3 regions of the Streptomyces sp. NPDC048191 genome follow, and region 1 is predicted to be linked to each of the others. Evidence: riboswitches for the same ligand, from Rfam matches in the RefSeq annotation. Region 1 holds a riboswitch; each other region holds the start of a gene.
What was found. A riboswitch is a leader RNA that binds a small molecule or an ion and turns the genes downstream of it on or off. The one in region 1 is predicted to bind cobalamin.
Positions count from the first base shown of each region.

Region 2: another riboswitch for cobalamin. It lies ahead of AB0D93_RS39620 (HoxN/HupN/NixA family nickel/cobalt transporter); the one in region 1 lies ahead of AB0D93_RS03290 (cobalamin biosynthesis protein).
Region 3: another riboswitch for cobalamin. It lies ahead of AB0D93_RS14625 (ribonucleoside-diphosphate reductase subunit alpha); the one in region 1 lies ahead of AB0D93_RS03290 (cobalamin biosynthesis protein).

Region 1 covers NZ_JBEZMO010000002.1:60,501-67,136, reverse strand. The annotation lists gene cobN (cobaltochelatase subunit CobN) at 1-2,150, opposite strand, end outside; gene AB0D93_RS03295 (cobyric acid synthase) at 2,147-3,691, opposite strand; gene AB0D93_RS03290 (cobalamin biosynthesis protein) at 3,688-4,632, opposite strand; cobalamin riboswitch at 4,730-4,872, opposite strand; gene AB0D93_RS03285 (hypothetical protein) at 5,018-5,245, opposite strand; gene AB0D93_RS03280 (inorganic phosphate transporter) at 5,281-6,531, opposite strand.
Region 2 covers NZ_JBEZMO010000049.1:22,502-29,137, reverse strand. The annotation lists gene AB0D93_RS39630 (sugar ABC transporter substrate-binding protein) at 26-1,390, opposite strand; gene AB0D93_RS39625 (DeoR/GlpR family DNA-binding transcription regulator) at 1,552-2,313, opposite strand; gene AB0D93_RS39620 (HoxN/HupN/NixA family nickel/cobalt transporter) at 3,058-4,164, opposite strand; cobalamin riboswitch at 4,191-4,380, opposite strand; gene AB0D93_RS39615 (metalloregulator ArsR/SmtB family transcription factor) at 4,461-4,868, shown strand; gene AB0D93_RS39610 (hypothetical protein) at 5,075-5,782, opposite strand; gene AB0D93_RS39605 (hypothetical protein) at 5,929-6,303, opposite strand.
Region 3 covers NZ_JBEZMO010000007.1:168,540-175,175, reverse strand. The annotation lists gene AB0D93_RS14645 (GntR family transcriptional regulator) at 1-502, shown strand, start outside; gene AB0D93_RS14640 (DUF3311 domain-containing protein) at 637-900, shown strand; gene mctP (monocarboxylate uptake permease MctP) at 897-2,525, shown strand; gene AB0D93_RS14630 (GNAT family N-acetyltransferase) at 2,600-3,106, shown strand; cobalamin riboswitch at 3,142-3,284, shown strand; gene AB0D93_RS14625 (ribonucleoside-diphosphate reductase subunit alpha) at 3,411-5,774, shown strand; gene AB0D93_RS14620 (ribonucleotide-diphosphate reductase subunit beta) at 5,831-6,636, shown strand, end outside.

The DNA of each region.
Region 1 (6,636 bases):
ACCTTCACCGGCGCGCCCGGCTCCGCCAGCAGCTCCTTCTCGACCAGCCCGAAGTGCGCGGCCAGCGCGGCCCGCAGGCCCGGCAGCGCGTTCGCCTGCCCGCCCCACACCTGCGAGGCACGCAGCACGGCGAGCACGAGGTTCACGCGGGGTTCGCCGACCGGGCCGCCGCCCAGGATGTGCAGGCCGTCGCGGATCTGCACGTCCTTGATCTCGCACAGATAGCCGTCGATGTGCATGACGAACTCGTCGAACTCCTGGTCGTCCGGCTGCTCGTCCACATGCAGGTCGTGATGCAGCTCGGCCGCCTTGACCAGCGTCCAGATCTGGGCCCGGACGGCCGGGGCCTTCGCCGGGTCCAGATCGGAGACGAGCGCGTACTCGTCGAGCAGCTGCTCCAGCTTGGCCAGGTCGCCGTAGGTGTCGGCACGCGCCATGGGCGGTACGAGGTGGTCGACCACCGTGGCGTGCCCGCGCCGCTTGGCCTGGGTGCCCTCACCGGGGTCGTTGACGATGAACGGGTAGATCAGCGGCAGGTCGCCGAGGACGGCGTCCGGGGCGCAGCCGGCGCTCAGTCCCAGCCCCTTGCCCGGCAGCCACTCCATCGTGCCGTGCTTGCCCATGTGCACGATCGCGTCCGCGCCGAAACCCCCCTCCGACGCCGCGGCCTCCAGCCATCTGTACGCCGCCATGTAGTGGTGCGACGGCGGCATGTCGGGGTCGTGGTAGATCGCGATCGGGTTCTCGCCGAAGCCGCGCGGCGGCTGGATCATCACGACGACGTTCCCGAACTGAAGGGAGGCGAGCACGATGTCCTCGCCGTCGACATACAGGCTGCCCGGCGGTTCGCCCCACGCCTCGGTCATCGCGTCCCGCAGCTCCGGGTCGAGCTTCTCGAACCAGGCGCGGTAGTCGGCCAGCGGCACCCGCGCGGGCGCGGCGGCCAGCTGGTCCTCGGTGAGCCACTCGACGTCGTGGCCGCCGGCCTCGATCAGACGGTGGATCAACTCGTCGCCACCGGAGGGGTGTTCGCTGACGCCGTAACCGGCCGCCTTGAGGGCGTCCAGCACGCGCACCGCCGACGCGGGCGTGTCCAGGCCGACCGCGTTGCCGACCCGGGAGTGCTTGGTCGGGTACGCGGTGAAGACCAGCGCGATCCTCTTCTCCGCGTTCGGCTTGTGCTTCAACCGCGCGTGGCGCAGGGCGATCCCGGCCACCCGCGCGGCCCGCTCCGGGTCGGCGACGTACACCGGCACCTCGTCCGGGCCCTGTTCCTTGAAGGAGAACGGCACGGTGACCAGCCGGCCGTCGAACTCCGGGATCGCGACCTGCATCGCCGCGTCCATGGGGGACAGGGCGGCGTCCGACTCCTGCCAGGCGGCCTGCGAGGAGGTGAGGCAGAGCCCCTGCAGGACCGGGACGTCGAGGTCGGCGAGCGCGCCGATGTCCCAGGACTCCTCGTCACCGCCCGCCGAGGCCTGGGAGGCGTGCGTACCGCCGGCCGCCAGCACGGTGGCGACCAGCGCGTCGGCCCTCCCCAGCAGCTCGTACAGCCCGGCGTCCGCGCCGCGCAGCGAGCCGCAGTACACGGGCAGGGCGTTGGCGCCCTTCGCCTCGATCGCCTCGCACAGGGTGTCCACGAAGGCGGTGTTGCCGCTCAGCTCGTGCGCCCGGTAGAACAGCACGCCCACGGTCGGACGGCCGTCGACGAGAGGACGGTCGCCGTGGACGCCGTACTCCGGCATCTTCCGCGGCTCCTCGAAGCCCTCACCCGTCAGCAGCACGGTGTCCGACAGGAACCGGGACAGCTCCAGCAGGTTCGCGGGCCCGCCCTCGACCAGGTACCTCAGCGCCTCCGCGACCACACCGGCCGGCACCGACGACTCCGCCATCAGCTCGGCGTCGGGGACGGCCTCGCCGCCCAGCAGCACGGTCGGGACGCCGGCCGCCTTCAGCGCGGCCAGTCCCTCCTCCCAGGCGCGCTTGCCGCCCAGCAGCCGTACGACGGCGAGGTCGGTCCCGTCGAGCAGCCCCGGGAGTTCCCCCGCGACGTCCACCCGGGTCGGGTTGCCGATGCGGTAGTCCGCTCCGCAGGCCCGGGCCGCCAGCAGATCCGTGTCGGCGGTCGACAACAACAACACTGTGCTCATGCAGGTGCTCCCGGTGGGATGAAAGGCAGTCCTTGCGGCGCGCCCGACTCGATGAGCCGCCACAGCGCGTCCGTGTCCGCGTGCTGTTCGATCAGGTCGCCGAGCCGGTCGAGCTGCTCCTCGCGCAGCGCGGCGAAGGAGGTGTCCGGCGCGGGCACGAAGCGGCGGCCCGCGGCGGCGGCCACCTCGCGCAGGAAGGCCCGCCGGAAACCGTCCGACTCCAGTGAGCCGTGCCAGTGCGTGCCCCAGGTCCCCCCGACCCGGCAGCCGTCCAGGAAGGGCTCGCCACCGGTCACTTCGGCGACCCCGTGGTGGATCTCGTACCCCTCGACCCGTTCGCCGAGGGCCTCGCCGGACGGCCGGGTCAGGGTCTTCTCGCGGGCGAAGCGCACCCGCACCGGCAGCACACCGAGCCCGGGGACCGTACCGGCACGGGACTCGACCTCGTCCTCGATGCGCTCGCCGAGGATCTGGAAGCCACCGCAGATGCCGAGGACCGGGCGTCCTTCGGCGGCCCTGCGCACGAGGGCGTCCGCGAGCCCGCGCTCGCGCAGCCACCGCAGCGCCCGTACGGTCCCGCGTGTCCCCGGAACCACCACCAGGTCCGCGTCCGCCAGTTCCTCCGGCCGGTCCACGAACCGCACCACGACCCCCGGTTCGGCGGCCAGCGCGTCCACGTCCGTGAAGTTGGACATCAGGGGGATCGCGCACACGGCGACCCGCAGCACGTCCTCGCCGGCCGGCGGACTCACGGTCGACTCGCGGACCGTGCCGCGCAGCGAGTCCCTCTCCCACGCTCGGCTTCGCTCGCGCGGGGGGACCCCCATCCCGTCCTCCTCGTCGATGCCGAGCCCGTGCCGGAAGGGCAGCACGCCGTAGGTGGGCCGGCCGGTCAGGCCCTGGAGCATGTCCAACCCGGGCTCCAGCAGGCTGACATCGCCGCGGAACTTGTTCACCAGGAACCCGGCGACCAGTTCCTGGTCCTCGGGCGAGAGCAGGGCGACGGTGCCGAAGAAGGAGGCGAAGACGCCGCCGCGGTCGATGTCCCCGACCACCAGCACGGGCAGCCGCGCACGGCGCGCGATCCCCATGTTCACGATGTCGGTCCGCCGCAGATTGATCTCCGCGGGCGAGCCGGCCCCCTCACAGATCACCGCGTCATACGTGCCCCGCAACTCGGCCAGACAGTCCAGCACCGTGCCGAGGAGCTTCTGCTGCCGTCCCCCGTGGTACCCGCGCGCGCTCAGCTCGCCCACCGGCCTGCCCAGCAGCACCACCTGACTGCTCTGCTCGCCGCCCGGCTTGAGCAGCACCGGGTTCATCAGCGCGGTCGGCTCGATCCGGCAGGCCTGGGCCTGCATGGCCTGCGCCCGCCCGATCTCCGCGCCTTCGCGGGTCACGAACGAATTGAGCGACATGTTCTGCGCCTTGAACGGCGCGACCTTCACGCCCTGGCGCACCAGCCACCGGCAGATCCCGGCCGTCACGACGCTCTTGCCGGCGTCGGAGGTGGTGCCGGCGACGAGGAGACCCCCGCTCACTTCCCACGTCCCTTCACGAGTCGGCGCGCGGCGAGGGTGACGCCGAGCGCGAGCAGGCCGACGCGGCGGGAGAGCCGTACGGCCCGGGCGATGTCGGTGACCTGAACGGCGCGGCCCGCCTCCCCGTTGAGCACGGGGCGGTGCTCGACCCGGCCGCCGTACGACAGCGTGCCGCCCAGCCGCACCCCCAGCGCCCCCGCGAACGACGCTTCGACGGGGCCCGCGTTGGGGCTCGGGTGCCTGCGGGCGTCGGCCCGCCAGGCACGCAGGGCACCGCGCGGGTCGGGTCCGGCAGCCGCGGCGAGCACGGCGGTCAGCCGGGCCCCCGGCCAGCCGGCCACGTCGTCGAGCCGGGCGGAGGCCCAGCCGTAGCGCACGTAGCGGGGCGATTTGTGACCCACCATCGCGTCCAGGGTGTTGACCGCGCGGAAGCCGACCAGCCCCGGCACCCCGGCCACCGCGCCCCACACCAGCGCGCCCACGACGGCGTCGGAGGTGTTCTCGGCGACCGACTCGACCACGGCCCGGGCGATCCCGTCCGCGTCCAGGGCCTGCGGGTCCCGGCCGCACAGATGCGGCAGCCGCGCCCGCGCCGCCGCGACGTCCCCGGCCTGCAGCGCACGCCCGACCGCACGCGCCTCGCGGGCGAGCGACGTACCGCCGACGACCGCCCAGGTGGCGGCGGCGGTCAGCGCGGCGGAGGCGGTGGGGGAGGGGCGTACGGCGCGCGCGGCCAGGGTGCCGAGTGCGACGGCGCCACCGGCGCACACCACCGTGTGCAGGGCGCCCCAGCCGCGGTGGTCGCGCCACAACGCGCGGTCCACGGCGGCGGCCGCACGCCCGAACGCGGCGACCGGATGCCCGCGGCGGGGATCGCCGAGGAGCAGGTCGCCGAGAAGGCCGGCGGCGGCGCCGTACGCATAAGTGCGAGCGGCACCCATCGGCTCAGCCGGCCGTGAGTACAGCAGCGGGCCTGGTAGGGGTCCTTCGGCAGCCGGGCATGGCGATCGGTGTCCTCACTCAGGGTGTCCGCGCCCTGGTTCGACGAGATTCGGCGGTGAGAGTTCCTGGCTCCCGGGGGTTCTTCCCCGGTGACAGTGGCGGGACCGCGCCGGATTCACACCGGCTTCCTCTCCTGTCGCCGTACATGGCCTGGGCAGTCCACCATGCACCCGGAACGGCCGTCAACTTGCCGTTGACCTGCGGGGGGAGAGTGTGCCGATCCCCACATCGTGGGGGACGTCCGTGACGTCAGGGCACGCCTGAAGGCTCCCCTCCGTCACGCGTGGAGGGGAGCCTTCGCGGTGCCTGCTGTCCGGTGCTCCGTCAGGCCTTGGCGACGATCAGGTAGATGCCGTACGCCACCGCCGCCGCGCACGCGGCGAAGCAGACGTAGGCGCCGGTCACGGCGAGTGCCGCGGAGTTGCCCTGGGCCGCCGCCTTCTCGCGCCGGGCCAGTCCGTTGACGCCCAGGGTGAACAGGGTCACCAGGGCCACGGTGAACACGAGGCTGACGCCGAAGACGGAGCCGATGGCCGACCAGTCGATCTTCATGGGGATGCTTCCTTGGGAACCGGAGGTGGCCGGGGTCAGACGGTGGCGGCCGGCGGGACGGCCTCGGGCGCGGATTCGGGGACGGCCGGGGAGGCGATCGTGGCCGTCAGGTCCTCCGTGATCGGACCGGCGGGGGGCGGGGTCACCGCGGCGATGGCGGTGGTGACCACGCCGGCCGGCTCCGCGGGGCCGTCGACGACGTTGGTGTGGTCGACGACCTCACGGCGGGAGATCTTCCAGATCGTGGCGCTCGCGGCGACGAGGAAGACGGCGACCACGGCGGTGCCCCAGTCCCCGAGTTCCGTGACGGACTCGGCGCCCGCGCCGACCAGCGCGGCGGCCGGGAGGGTGAGCACCCAGGCGACGGCCATCCGGGTCGCGGTGGACCAGCGGACCACCCCGCCCTTGCGGCCGACGCCGGCGCCCATCACCGAGCCGGAGACGACGTGCGTGGTGGACAGGGAGAAGCCCAGGTGGGAGGAGGCGAGGATGGCGGTCGCGGCGCTGGTCTGGGCGGCGAAGCCCTGGCGCGGCTCCAGCTCGGTCAGGCCCTTGCCCATGGTGCGGATGATGCGCCAGCCGCCGATGTAGGTGCCGAGCGCGATGGCCAGGCCGGCGGAGAGGATCACCCAGGTGGGAGGGTTCGAGCCCGGCGCGATGGCGCCGCCCGCGATCAGCGCGAGGGTGATGACGCCCATCGTCTTCTGGGCGTCGTTGGTGCCGTGGGCGAGGGAGACCAGGCCGGCGGAGGCGATCTGGCCGGCGCGGTAGCCCTTGCGGGTGGCCTCGCCCTCGGCCTTGCCGCCGATGCCGTAGGAGAACCGGGTGGCCAGCAGCGAGGCGAGGCCCGCCACCACCGGCGCGGCGATCGCCGGGAGGATGACCTTGGTGACCAGTACGTCACCGTGCACGGCGCCGAAACCGGCGGAGGCGACGGCGGCGCCGATCAGGCCGCCCATCAGGGCGTGCGAGGAACTGGACGGCAGGCCCACCAGCCAGGTCAGCAGGTTCCAGAGGATCGCGCCGACCAGGGCGGCGAAGATGACCTCGGGACGGATGCCGGTCTCGTCGACGAGACCCTTGGAGATCGTGTTCGCGACCTCGACGGAGAGGAACGCGCCCACCAGATTGAGGCCGGCGGACATGGCCACCGCGATCTTGGGCTTCAGGGCGCCGGTGGAGATGGTGGTGGCCATCGCGTTGGCGGTGTCGTGGAAACCGTTCGTGAAATCGAACGCGAGAGCGGTTACGACCACTATCGCGAGGATCAGCGAGAAGCTTTCCATTTACCCAGGCAATCGTTCGAGCGTCATTGGCTGGTCGAACGTAGGCAACCTGGGTGAACGGAAGATGAACTGAGTCGGACCTCGGGGTGTCATTAGGGAGGGGGT
Region 2 (6,636 bases), on a different contig from region 1:
GAACGTCGGGTGGATCGGGCAGGGATCACTTGGCCGCGTACTTGGCGGCGACCTTCTCGGCGAGCGCCTGGCTGGACTTCAGTGCCTGATCGACACTGGTCTTGCCGGCGATGGCGGAGCTGATCTGCTGGGAGACCTGCGTGCCCAGGTCGGTGAACTCGGGGATGCCGACGAACTGGATACCGGGCGCGGGCCGGGGCTGCACACCAGGGTTCTGCGGGTCGGCGGCCTTCAACGCGTTCGCGGTGGCCCCTGCGAAGGCCGACGCCGCGGCGACGTACTGGGGGTTGGTGTAGGTGGAGCTCCGCTTGCCCGCCGGGACCCGGGACCAGCCGAGCTTCTTGCCCACCAGGTCCTCGTACTGCTTGCTGGACGCCCAGGAGATGAACTTCCAGGCGTCGTCCTGGTGCTTGCTCGCCTTCTGCAGGCCCCAGGCCCAGGTGTAGAGCCAGCCCGAGCTCTTGGTCTGGTCGACCGGCGCGGGAGCGTAGCCCATCTTCCCGGCCACCGGCGAGCCGCCGGCTTCGAGCGACCCGGCCGCGGAGGTCGCGTCGTACCACATGGCGACCTTGCCCTGCTCCATGTCATTGAGGCACTCGGCGAACCCGGACTGGGGAGCGCCCGCCTCACCGTGGGCTCGCACGAGGTCGACGTAGAACTTGGTCGCCTTGGTGAAGGCGGAGCTGTCGACCTGGGCCTTCCAGTCCTTGTCGAACCAGGTGCCGCCCATGGTGTTGACCACCGTGGTCAACGGGGCCATCACCTCGCCCCATCCCGGCAGACCACGCAGGCAGATGCCCTTCATCCCGGACTTGGCGCCGTCCGCCTTGGCGGCCAGGGCGGCCACCTGCCGCCAGGTGGGGTTGGCCGGCATGGTCAGCCCCTTCTCCTTGAAGACGTCCTTGCGGTACATCAGGAAGGACGACTCACCGTAGAACGGCTCGGCGTATATCTGGCCGGACGCGGTCAGCGACTGCTGCATGGCGGGCAGGATGTCGCTCTGGTCGAAGGCGGTGTCCTTCTTCGCATACGAGGTCAGCGGGGCGAGCCAGCCGTTCTTGGCGTAGATCGGTGTCTCGTAGTTGCTGATCGTCGCCACGTCGTACTGGCCGGCCTGGCTGGAGAAGTCCTGGGTGATCTTGTCACGGACGTCGTTCTCCGGCAGCACCGTGAAGTTGACCTTGATGCCGGTCTGCTTGGTGAAATTGGCCGCCGTGAGCTTCTGCAGGTCCGCCATCTGCGGGTTGTTCACCATCAGTACGTTGATGGAGTGCGAGCCGGAGCCGCCCCCCGCGCCGCCGGCGCCCGCGCATGCCGTGAGCAGCGCGCCGCACACGGCGAGCGCGCCGAGCGGCACAGCGCGCCGCAGAACAGTCGGTCTTGAAGTCATGATCGTCCCTTTCATGAAATGTCGGGTGTAGGCAACAAGGGGGAGGGGGTGAATATGGGCTCGGACATGCGGCGGGTGTTGCGGCTGCGTGGGCAGCGGGTGCCGTCGGGGCGGCTCCGGCGAAGTCGTCCCTGGCGGTGGGGGATTGCGGGCTGAGCGGGTCAGACCCGGTGGACGCGGGGTCCCATCAGTGAGTAGCGGTGTGCCTCGGCACTGGACAGCCCCATGTCGGTGACGATCGCCTCGAAGTCGCCCACGCCGGCGAAGCGGCAGAAGCTGCTCGCGCCGAACTTGCTGTGGTGCCCCATGAAGACGCGTCGGCGCGACACTGTCAGCGCCTTGGCCTTGACGTCGGCCACAACCGGATCGGGGGTGGTCAGGCCAAGCTCCCGGGAGATCCCGTTCGACCCGAGGAAGGCCAGGTCGATCACGAATCGCTCGAGCATGGCGCACGCCCATGAGCCCACCGTGGCCAGGGTCCGCGACCGGACCCGGCCTCCGAGGAGCAACACGGTGACGTGCGGAGAGTCCACGATCGCGGCTGCTGTGGACAGTGATGCGGTGACCACGGTCAGGGGCCTGTCGCCCGGGAGGAGCGCGGCGAGGAGCTGCGGGGTGTAGCCCTCGTCCACGAACACGGTCTCCGCGTCACCAAGGAGCTTGACCGCCTCCGCGGCGATGCGGCGATTGTCCTTGACGTGCAGGGCCTCTCGTTCGGGGAGGCCCGTCTCGAAGCCCGCGCCCTCCACGGGGTAGGCGCCGCCGTAGGTGCGGCGGAGCAGGCCCCTGCGTTCCAGGACGCTGAGGTCACGACGGATGGTCTCCGGCGCGACAGCCAGATCGACGGCCGTGGTGGTGACCTCGACACGCCCCTGGTGACGGGCGAGCGCGAGAATCCGGCTCTGACGCTCCTCGGCGTTCATCGCTCACCTCGCCTTCCATACCCGGTCCGGGCACGGCGCGCCCGGTCTTGCCGCACATTTATACCAATCGCCTTTTGCAGCAAACCCGCCCACAATGGGCCTGAAACCGCCCGATGATGCCTGGAGTGATTGAGTGAATCCCCAGGTCAGGGCGCCCGCAGTGAGTTTTGCCCGTTTGCCGGTGCCCGTGTGGGCCGCCTGCAGTGCCCGGTTCGGGCGGACGGCGAAGTGCGGCTGCCAATGATCACGGGCCCGGCAAGAGGTCCGCGAACCGCGAGGGCCCGCTCCGCACGACGTGTCCGCGGAGCGGGCCGGTGTTGGCGCCGCGTGTTCATCAGGCGCATATCGGCGAGTTGGAGACGGTGTCGGGTGGGCTCGTCCGAGGCGGGTGTTCCCAGTCCTGGGGACTGCGGAGGGGGAGAGCGGCCGGTGGCGTACGTACCGCTGCCGTCGGCCCGGGTCTGCAACGTGAGTCGACGGCGAACGCAGCACGTGCCCGGCAGCAGGGCACCGGCCGGCCAGGGCAGACTTCGGCGCGCAGGAGGCGGCGCCAAGCAGGGCCCGTACCCGCTGGGGCACCTCCCCGCCGGTGACAGCGGGGGCGGCGCGGCCGCCCCCCGGCGACGGCCGCCCGGTCGCCTGCCTGCGTGGCGGCCTCCTCATCCGGCCGGCGCTCCAGGACGAAGGCACCTGCTCCTGGGCAGCCGGCGCCGACTCCTGGCCGAGCCGTCGGGTGCTCCTCGGTCAGCCGGCGTCAGCGGTCCGGGCGTTCCAGCGGTCCTCGACCTTGGCGAGGCGCCAGTACGCGATGGCCATGGCCCAGACCACCACGAACAGGCCGACGATGACGTAGCCGACGTTGTCCAGGTTCAGGTCCGCGATCCAGCCGGTGACACCGTCGTCCAGGCCGAGCTTGTCGTGCAGCACGCCGACCAGCTCGATGGTGCCGACGAAGAAGGCCACCACGATCGACAGGCCGGTGATGGTGAGGTTGTAGAAGACCTTGCGGACGGGGTTGGAGAAGGCCCACTGGTAGGCGAAGTTCATGAAGGTGCCGTCGAGGGTGTCGAACAGGCTCATGCCGGCGGCGAAGAGCAGCGGCAGGCACACCACCGCGTACCAGGGCAGTCCGGCGGCGGCGCCGTTGCCGGCCAGGGCGAGGAGCAGCACCTCGGTGGTGGTGTCGAAGCCGATGCCGAAGAGGAAGCCGAGCGGGAACATCTGGCCGGGCCGGCGAATGGACTTGGTGAGCCGGCCGAGGAGACGGTTCATGAAGCCGCGCGACTCGAGGTGGGCCTGCAGCTCGGCCTCGTCGTAGCGGCCGACGCGCATCGCCCTGAAGACGCGCATGATTCCGAACAGCGCGACCAGATTGAGGGCGGCGATGAGATACAGGAAACTTCCGGAGACCGTGGTGCCCACGGTACCGAGGACTTGGTGGGTTCGCGAGCCGTCGTTCATCAGCGTGCCCGCGAGCTTGGCGCCGCCGGCGACCAGCACGGCCATGACGACCACCACGCTGGAGTGCCCGAGCGCGAACCAGAAGCCCACCGACACCGGACGCTGACCGTCGGCCATCAGCTTGCGGGTGGTGTTGTCGATCGCGGCGATGTGGTCGGCGTCGAACGCGTGCCGCATACCAAGGGTGTAGGCCGTGATGCCCAGCCCCACTCCGAACGCCTTGGAGCCGACCTCGTAGTGGTGCGGGACCACGAGCAGGAAGAGGATCCCGAAAGCCACGACGTGCAGAGCGACGATCACGCCCAGGAGGCCGGCCGTGCGGAGGGTGTCCTCACGGCGCCAGCGGAAGGAAGGGGCGTCGGTTTCGGGCACGCCTCGGGACACGGTCATACAGTCACGCTCCAGCACCTCGTGGATCAGTCTCGTGCTGTCGTGGCCGGTCTCCTGGCTGACGGGTCATCGTGCCCGCCCCTGCCTTCCCAGCCGTGAGGCCAGTGGCAATGCATGGGTGGGAACTCCCCGATCACAGTGGCGAGGGCCGCTCCGGACTGAGCCTTTGAGGGGCTGTCACCGGTCTTCCCGAACACCACGACCCGCCCACCCTAGAAGGCTGAAGACGGAGGCTGCAAGATTGCACAACTGATCAGGTGTCCGGCTGGAGCGCCGGCGACTGCGATGATGAGGGCATGCATCTCGTCCCCGCGGAACGTGCCGGGCAGCGGATCATCGACGACCATCGGGTCTGCGATGCCATCGCCGCTGTCGGCGCGCCCGAACGCGTGCGCGCTTGGGCCGACCGCTTCTCTCTGCTCTCCGATCCCGGGCGCCTGTCCCTGCTGCTGGCTCTCCATGAGGCGGGCGCCATCGCCGTCTCCGACCTGGCCGTCGCCACCGGCATGCGGGACACGGCCGTGTCCCAGGCCCTGCGCCTGTTGCGGACCGCCGGCATCGTCCAGGGCGAGAAGGATGGCCGAATCGTGCGCTACCGGCTCATCGACGGCCCGATCTCAGCTTTGCTGGAACACTGCGCGTCACGCGATACGAACGTCGGCAGCACGCCGTCAGGAGGAGCGAGTAGCACGGGAGGACAGTGAGGACCCGTAGCTGCGCGCAGTCGCGGCGAGCCGTCCGCAGGACCAACCGCGGCGGTTGCACACGAAGTCGGCCGAGCCCACGATCGGGCGCCGGCGCCAACTCGGCCGCCCCAGAGGCCGCTGTCCCAGGGGCTTGCAGCACACCGCTGCCCGGACCTGGAACAGGCGCTACGCCCTACAGGTCCGGGCAGGGTCCCGCGATGGGGTCAGCTGCCGTCTCCGGTGTCCGAGCCTCCGGTGTCCGAGCCTCCTGTGTCTGAGCCTCCGGTGTCCGAGCCCCCGGTGTCGGTTCCTCCGTTGTCCGTTGCGGCGGGTGCTCCGGTGTCCGTGCCTCCGTTGTCGGTTGCGGTGGGGGCCCCGGTGTCCGTCGCGGTGGGGGCTCCGTTGTCCGTTGCGGTGGGAGTTCCGTTGTCCGTTGCGGTGGGGGTTCCGGTCTCCGTCGCGGTGGGGGACCCGGTCTCCGTCGCGGTGGGCGAACCGGTCTCCGTCGCGGTGGGCGAACCGGTCTCCGTCGCGGTGGGCGAACCGGTCTCCGTCGCGGTGGGGCTCGGCTGTTGCGGCGTGGGGCCGGTCTCGGGCGGACTCGTGGCCGGCGCCGGTGATGTCTCGGTCGGACGGGGCAGTGACGGTACGACGATGATGGCCGGCGGGTTCTTCGGTATGGGAACCCGCACGAGGACGATCACGATGACGTCACGGCCGTTGTGGCGTGCGTGTCGCTTCTTGACCTCGTAGCAATGGATCGCCTTCGGTTCCTTGTGCGTCCGGTAGCACTTGATGACCTTGGCGCTGGGCGCGCGATCGGGTGCCTTCGTCGCCGCACCGGCGTCTGTTTCCGCCATGGCCCAGGCGCCCGCCACCAGGCAGGAGGTGGCCGTCACTGCGACACCGATTTTCCTGAGTTTGTTGTCCATTTTTCAAACTCCCGTTCGTGTTGGCTGCGGGGACACACGTGAGCGTCACTTCCGGTCCTCGGGAGATCCAGCGGCAACAAACCCAGCCAGGACGAGGACTCTTTTCCTGCGGACTCCGCGGTCGTCATCCCCCCAAGCGGGTGGTGTCACGGAATTCGGTTCCGGGTTTTGATTTCGAGGGTGGCGTCCAGCTTGCGGCCGTTGGCGCACTTCCCGCCCAGGGCATAGGAGGCCGGCGGGACGGAGTTCGGGATCCGCAGTGTGCCCTGGACGTCCTCCGGGTGGGTCTGGCCCCGGGACGTCAGACGCACCGTCCCGGCGTCGAGCACCTGGGCATAGACGATGGCCGAGCTGTTGCTGCCGCATTCCGAGCTGTTGAGGTTGACCGTACTGCCCGGATAGGCGGGGTTCGGTGTGACCTCCAGGAGGCCGAAGTCTCCTGCGTACGCGGTGGTGTTCGGGATGGCCAGTAGTGCCGTAGCCGCAGCCGCTGCTGCAGGGAAAAGGCGTGCCGTCCGCATCCCGTGCTCCTCTCGCGTGGCTGAGCCGGGGGGCCTGCCGCGCAGCCGGAGAGACCGGCCCCTGTCTCCAGCACACGTGTGGGAGCCGCAGTCCGCACATCCGGGGCTCGCGCTGCGTGTTGCCTCGAATACAGGGCAGGGCTCGCGGTCGTGTCAGCAAAGGCCTACAGGCATCCCACGTATCCGAGGGCGGGGTCACCCATTCGGGCTAGTCTGGCTTCGCAGACCGCCCCACGCAGGGCGCGGTCGTCACCCTCACCGACGAGGAGGCCGGGTAGACGTTGACGACCTGGCCGGACGGGCCACCCTCGCGTGCGTGAGCCCGTACACGGT
Region 3 (6,636 bases), on a different contig from region 1:
GGTCTCCCAGGCGCTGCAGCTCACCTCCTACACCGAGGACATGCGCGCCCAGGGCCTGGAGCCGACCTCGCAACTGCTGGACGTCGGCTACATCACCGCCGACGACCGGCTCGCCGGGCTCCTCGACATCACCGCCGGCGGACGCGTGCTGCGCATCGAGCGGCTGCGCATGGCCAACGGCGAGCCGATGGCCATCGAGACCACGCACCTCAGCGCCAAGCGCTTCCCGGCCCTGCGCCGCTCCCTGGTCAAGTACACGTCCCTCTACACCGCCCTGGCCGAGGTCTACGACGTCCACCTCGCCGAGGCCGAGGAGACCATCGAGACCTCGCTGGCCACCCCGCGCGAGGCCGGCCTGCTCGGCACCGACGTGGGCCTGCCGATGCTGATGCTCTCCCGCCACTCCCTGGACCGCGAGGGCAAGCCGGTGGAGTGGGTGCGGTCGGTCTACCGCGGTGACCGCTACAAGTTCGTGGCCCGCCTCAAGCGCCCCGCGGAGTAGGCCGGGTGGGACCTGTGGACGTTCGCTGAATCGATATACCGATATACGAACGAGGTCTTCCGCTCTCGCGACACCGTCACCTAGATTGCCTGCGCATTACACAGGTGATCAGCGAGGGGACGGAGAGCCGTGACATGTCCAGTACGCCTGAAGTGAGACCACCGGTGGTCACGCCGGTGCGCGTGATCATCGCCCTGTGTCTCGTCGCGCCGTTCGTGGCGATGCTCTGGGTCGGCTCCTACGCCAAGGCGGACCCCGCCTTCATCGGGATCCCGTTCTTCTACTGGTACCAGATGCTCTGGGTGCTGATTTCCACGGCGCTCACCATCACCGCGTACAAGCTGTGGCAGCGCGACCAGCGTGCCCGCACCGCCCAGCAGGGCGGTGAGGCGAAGTGAAGAACGGCGTCAACGGCGTCGCGCTCGGCGTCTTCATCTTCTTCTTCCTGGCCGTCACGGTCATGGGCTTCCTCGCCGCACGCTGGCGCAGGGCCGAGAACGAGCACTCCCTGGACGAATGGGGCCTGGGCGGGCGGTCCTTCGGCACCTGGGTCACCTGGTTCCTGCTCGGCGGCGACCTGTACACGGCGTACACCTTCGTCGCCGTGCCTGCGGCGATCTACGCGGCGGGCGCGTCCGGCTTCTTCGCGGTGCCGTACACGATCCTGGTCTACCCGCTGATCTTCACCTTCCTGCCCCGCCTGTGGTCGGTCTCGCACCGCCACGGGTACGTCACCACCTCCGACTTCGTCCGCGGCCGCTTCGGCTCCAGGGGCCTGTCGCTGGCGGTGGCGCTGACCGGCATCCTGGCGACGATGCCCTACATCGCGCTCCAGCTGGTCGGCATCCAGGCGGTGCTGGACGTGATGGGCGTCGGCGGCGGCGACAACACCAACTGGTTCGTGAAGGACCTGCCGCTGCTGATCGCCTTCGGCGTGCTGGCGGCCTACACCTACTCCTCCGGGCTGCGGGCCCCCGCCCTGATCGCCTTCGTCAAGGACGCGCTGATCTACATCGTCATCGCGGTGGCGATCATCTACATCCCGATCAAGCTGGGCGGCTTCGACGACGTCTTCGCCAAGGCGGGCCACGCGTTCAGCCAGGTCAACCCGGCGACGGGCAAGCCGCGCGGCGCGCTCGTGCCGCCCGAGGCGGGCCAGTGGACGTACGCCACCCTGGCCCTGGGCTCCGCGCTGGCGCTCTTCATGTACCCGCACTCGATCACCGCGACGCTCTCCTCCAAGAGCCGTGAGGTGATCCGCCGCAACACCACGATCCTGCCGCTGTACTCCCTGATGCTGGGGCTGCTGGCCCTGCTGGGCTTCATGGCGATCGCGGCCGGGGTCAAGGTCACCAACGGGCAGCTGGCGATCCCGCAGCTGTTCGAGGACATGTTCCCGGACTGGTTCGCGGGCGTGGCCTTCGCGGCGATCGGCATCGGCGCGCTGGTGCCGGCGGCGATCATGTCGATCGCGGCGGCGAACCTCTTCACCCGCAACATCTACCGGGACTTCATCAAGCCGGACGCCACACCGAAGCAGGAGGCCCAGGTCTCCAAGATCGTCTCGCTGCTGGTGAAGGTCGGCGCGCTGGTCTTCGTCCTCACCATGGACAAGACGGTCGCCATCAACTTCCAGCTGCTGGGCGGCATCTGGATCCTGCAGACCTTCCCGGCGCTGGTCGGCGGCCTGTTCACCCGCTGGTTCCACCGCTGGGCCCTGCTCGCGGGCTGGGCGGTCGGCATGGTGTACGGCACGTTCGCCGCGTACGGCGTCGCCTCCCCGACCCAGAAGCACTTCGGCGGCTCGGCGAAGGAGATCCCGGGCATCGGCGAGATCGGCTACATCGGCCTCACGGCGTTCGTGCTGAACGTCGTGGTCACCGTGGTCCTGACCTTCGTCCTGAAGGCGCTGAAGGCCCCCGAGGGCCTCGACGAGACCAGGCCGGACGACTACACGGCGGACGCGGGCGACCCGGGGGTCCAGGTGGAGCTTCCGCCTGCGACGGCCGGCGCCGGTCACTAGGCAGCCGTCGTACGACGGGCCGCCGGGGAAAATCCGGCGGCCCGTCGTCGTACCCCTCCGGCAGACTCGGTGCCATGGACATCGTGATCCGGCCCGCGCACCCCGGCCAGTACGAAACCCTCGGTGAGATCACCGCCCAGGCCTACCTCCAGGACGGCCTCCTGGACTTCGGCGAGAGCGACCGGTACCTCGGCGAGCTGCGAGACGTGGCCAAGAGAGCCGCCGCGGCCGACGTGCTCGTGGCCATGCGGAACGACACCCTCCTCGGCGGCGTCACCTTCGTCCCGTCCCCCGGCCCCATGGCCGACATCGCCCGCCCCCGTGAGGCCGAGATCCGCATGCTGGCCGTGGCCGGCGCCGCGCGCGGCCAGGGCGCCGGTGAGGCCCTCGTGCGGGCCTGCGTCGACCGGGCGCGAGCCACCGAGGGCTGCCGGGCCGTCGTCCTGTCCACCCAGCGCACGATGCACGCCGCCCACCGCATCTACGAACGGCTGGGTTTCGTTCGCACACCCGAGCGGGACTGGAATCCGCTGCCCGAGCTGGACCACATCACTCTGCTCACCTACGAGTTGACACTCTGACACCGCCACGACACAACATCTGGGGGTGACACGACAGCCCGGCACTAGATGTATGCTCGACCTCGCTGTCGCCGCAGGGGAATCCGGTGCGAATCCGGAACTGTCCCGCAACGGTGTACTTGCGCGTGTTCGCGCGCCTGTGTCAGTCCGAGGACCTGCCGGCAGCACGCGCCCGGCCGTCCGGCCCGGGTGCCTTCCGACGTCCGGGCCTCGTGGGGTGGGCCGGTGGACGCGACGCCGTGTGCGCTCGTGGCTGCCCCCTGCCCTCCGCAAGGCCCCCGTGCCGAGCGAGGGAGAGCCCCACGTGACCATCGCGCCAGCAGATCCGGCTTCAGCCAGCGGCCTGGAGACCGACGGTCCCGGTGCCGCGCTGCTGCGGACCCTGACCGAGCTGACCGCCGACCTCCCCGACGCCGACCCCGGCCGGGTCGCCGCCGCCGCGCTGCGCGGCCGGTCCGCTCGGGCCGACGAGGCGGAGTTGCGCGAGCTGGCCACGGAGGCCGCCGCCGGACTCATCTCCGACGACCCCGCCTACTCCCGGCTCGCCGCCCGGCTGCTGACCGTCTCCATCCGCGCCGAGGCCGCCTCGCAGGGCGTGACGTCCTTCACCGAGTCCGTGGCCGTCGGGCACCGCGAGGGGCTCATCGCGGACCGGACCGCCGAGTTCGCGCGGCTGCACGCCGAGCGGCTCGACGCGCTGATCGACCGGCGGGCCGACGACCGCTTCGGCTACTTCGGCCTGCGCACCCTGCACAGCCGCTACCTGCTGCGGCACCCCATCACCCGCAGGGTCATCGAGACGCCCCAGCACTTCATGCTGCGCGTGGCGAGCGGCCTGGCCGAGGACGACACGACCAGGTCGGCCGACGAAGTCGCCGCGCTCTACGGGCTGATGAGCCGCCTGGACTACCTCCCCTCCTCCCCCACCCTCTTCAACTCCGGCACGCGGCACCCCCAGATGTCGTCCTGCTACCTCCTCGACTCCCCGCTGGACGAGCTGGACTCCATCTACGACCGCTACCACCAGGTCGCCCGGCTCTCCAAGCACGCCGGTGGCATCGGTCTGTCGTACTCCCGCATCCGCAGCCGCGGTTCGCTGATCCGGGGCACGAACGGGCACTCCAACGGCATCGTCCCGTTCCTGAAGACCCTGGACGCCTCGGTGGCGGCCGTGAACCAGGGCGGCCGGCGCAAGGGTGCCGCGGCCGTCTACCTGGAGACCTGGCACTCCGACGTCGAGGAGTTCCTGGAGCTGCGGGACAACACCGGTGAGGACGCCCGCCGCACGCACAACCTGAACCTCGCGCACTGGGTCCCGGACGAGTTCATGCGCCGGGTCAACGCCGACGAGCAGTGGTCGCTGTTCTCCCCGGCGGACGTGCCGGAACTGGTGGACCTGTGGGGCGCGGAGTTCGACGCCGCCTACCGCAAGGCCGAGGCGGCGGGTCTGGCGAGGAAGTCCATGCCGGCCCGTGAGCTGTACGGCCGGATGATGCGCACCCTCGCGCAGACCGGCAACGGCTGGATGACCTTCAAGGACGCCGCCAACCGCACCGCCAACCAGACGGCCCTGCCGGGCCACGTGGTCCACTCCTCCAACCTCTGCACGGAGATCCTGGAGGTCACGGACGACGGGGAGACGGCGGTCTGCAACCTCGGTTCGGTGAACCTCGGTGCCTTCGTGGCCGACGGGGACATCGACTGGCAGCGGCTGGACGAGACCGTCCGCACCGCCGTCACCTTCCTCGACCGTGTCGTGGACATCAACTTCTACCCGACCGAGCAGGCGGGACGGTCGAACGCCAAGTGGCGTCCCGTCGGCCTCGGCGCGATGGGTCTTCAGGACGTCTTCTTCAAGCTGCGTCTGCCCTTCGACTCGCCGGAGGCGGAGGCCCTGTCCACGCGGATCGCCGAGCGGATCATGCTCGCCGCGTACGAGGCCTCCGCCGACCTCGCCGAGCGCAACGGCCCGCTGCCGGCCTGGGAGAAGACCCGTACGGCCCAGGGTGTGCTGCACCCCGACCACTACGGCGTCGAGCCGGCCTGGCCGGAGCGCTGGGCCGCCCTGCGGTCGCGCATCGCGTCCGTCGGCATGCGCAACTCGCTGCTGCTCGCGATCGCCCCGACGGCCACCATCGCCTCCATCGCGGGCGTGTACGAGTGCATCGAGCCGCAGGTCTCCAACCTGTTCAAGCGCGAGACGCTCTCCGGCGAGTTCCTGCAGGTCAACTCCTACCTGGTGCAGGACCTGAAGAACCTCGGCGTGTGGGACGCGCGGACCCGGGAGGCGCTGCGCGAGTCCAACGGCTCGGTGCAGGACTTCGCCTGGATCCCGGCCGACGTACGGGCGCTGTACCGCACGGCGTGGGAGATCCCGCAGCGCGGCCTGATCGACATGGCCGCGGCGCGCACCCCGTTCCTGGACCAGGCGCAGTCCCTCAACCTCTTCATGGAGACGCCGACCATCGGCAAGCTCTCCTCGATGTACGCGTACGCCTGGAAGTCGGGCCTGAAGACGACGTACTACCTGCGCTCGCGCCCGGCGACCCGCATCGCCCGCGCCGCCCAGGCGCAGACACCTTCCGCCATCCCCGTCCAGCAGGCCGCCGACCCCGACGCGGTCGCCTGCTCCCTGGAAAACCCCGAGTCCTGCGAGGCCTGCCAGTAATTCCCACCCGCCACCCGACCACCACCCCTGGAGGACGGCGCTTCGCGCCGACTGTGATGACTGCCAAGAACCTGCTCGACCCGGGCTTCGAGCTGACTCTGCGCCCCATGCGCTACCCGGACTTCTACGAGCGCTACCGGGACGCGATCAAGAACACCTGGACCGTGGAGGAGGTCGACCTCCACTCGGACGTCGCCGACCTAGCGAAGCTGACGCCCGAGGAGCAGCACCTCATCGGCCGCCTGGTCGCGTTCTTCGCGACGGGTGACTCGATCGTCGCCAACAACCTGGTGCTGACGCTGTACAAGCACATCAACTCCCCCGAGGCGCGGCTGTACCTGAGCCGTCAGCTCTTCGAGGAGGCCGTGCACGTCCAGTTCTACCTGACGCTCCTGGACACCTACCTCCCCGACCCGGACGACCGGGCGGCGGCCTTCGCGGCCGTCGAGAACATCCCCTCCATCCGCGAGAAGGCGCAGTTCTGCTTCACGTGGATGGACTCGGTGGACAAGCTCGACCGGCTGGAGACGAAGGCCGACCGCCGGCGCTTCCTGCTCAACCTGATCTGCTTCGCCGCGTGCATCGAGGGCCTGTTCTTCTACGGTGCCTTCGCGTACGTCTACTGGTTCCGCAGCCGGGGTCTGCTGCACGGCCTCGCCACCGGCACCAACTGGGTGTTCCGCGACGAGACCATGCACATGTCGTTCGCCTTCGACGTGGTCGACACCGTCCGCAAGGAGGAACCGGACCTGTTCGACGACGCCCTCCAGCAGCAGGTCACCGACATGCTCAAGGAGGCCGTCGAGGCCGAGCTGCAGTTCGCGCGCGACCTGTGCGGTGACGGCCTGCCGGGCATGAACAC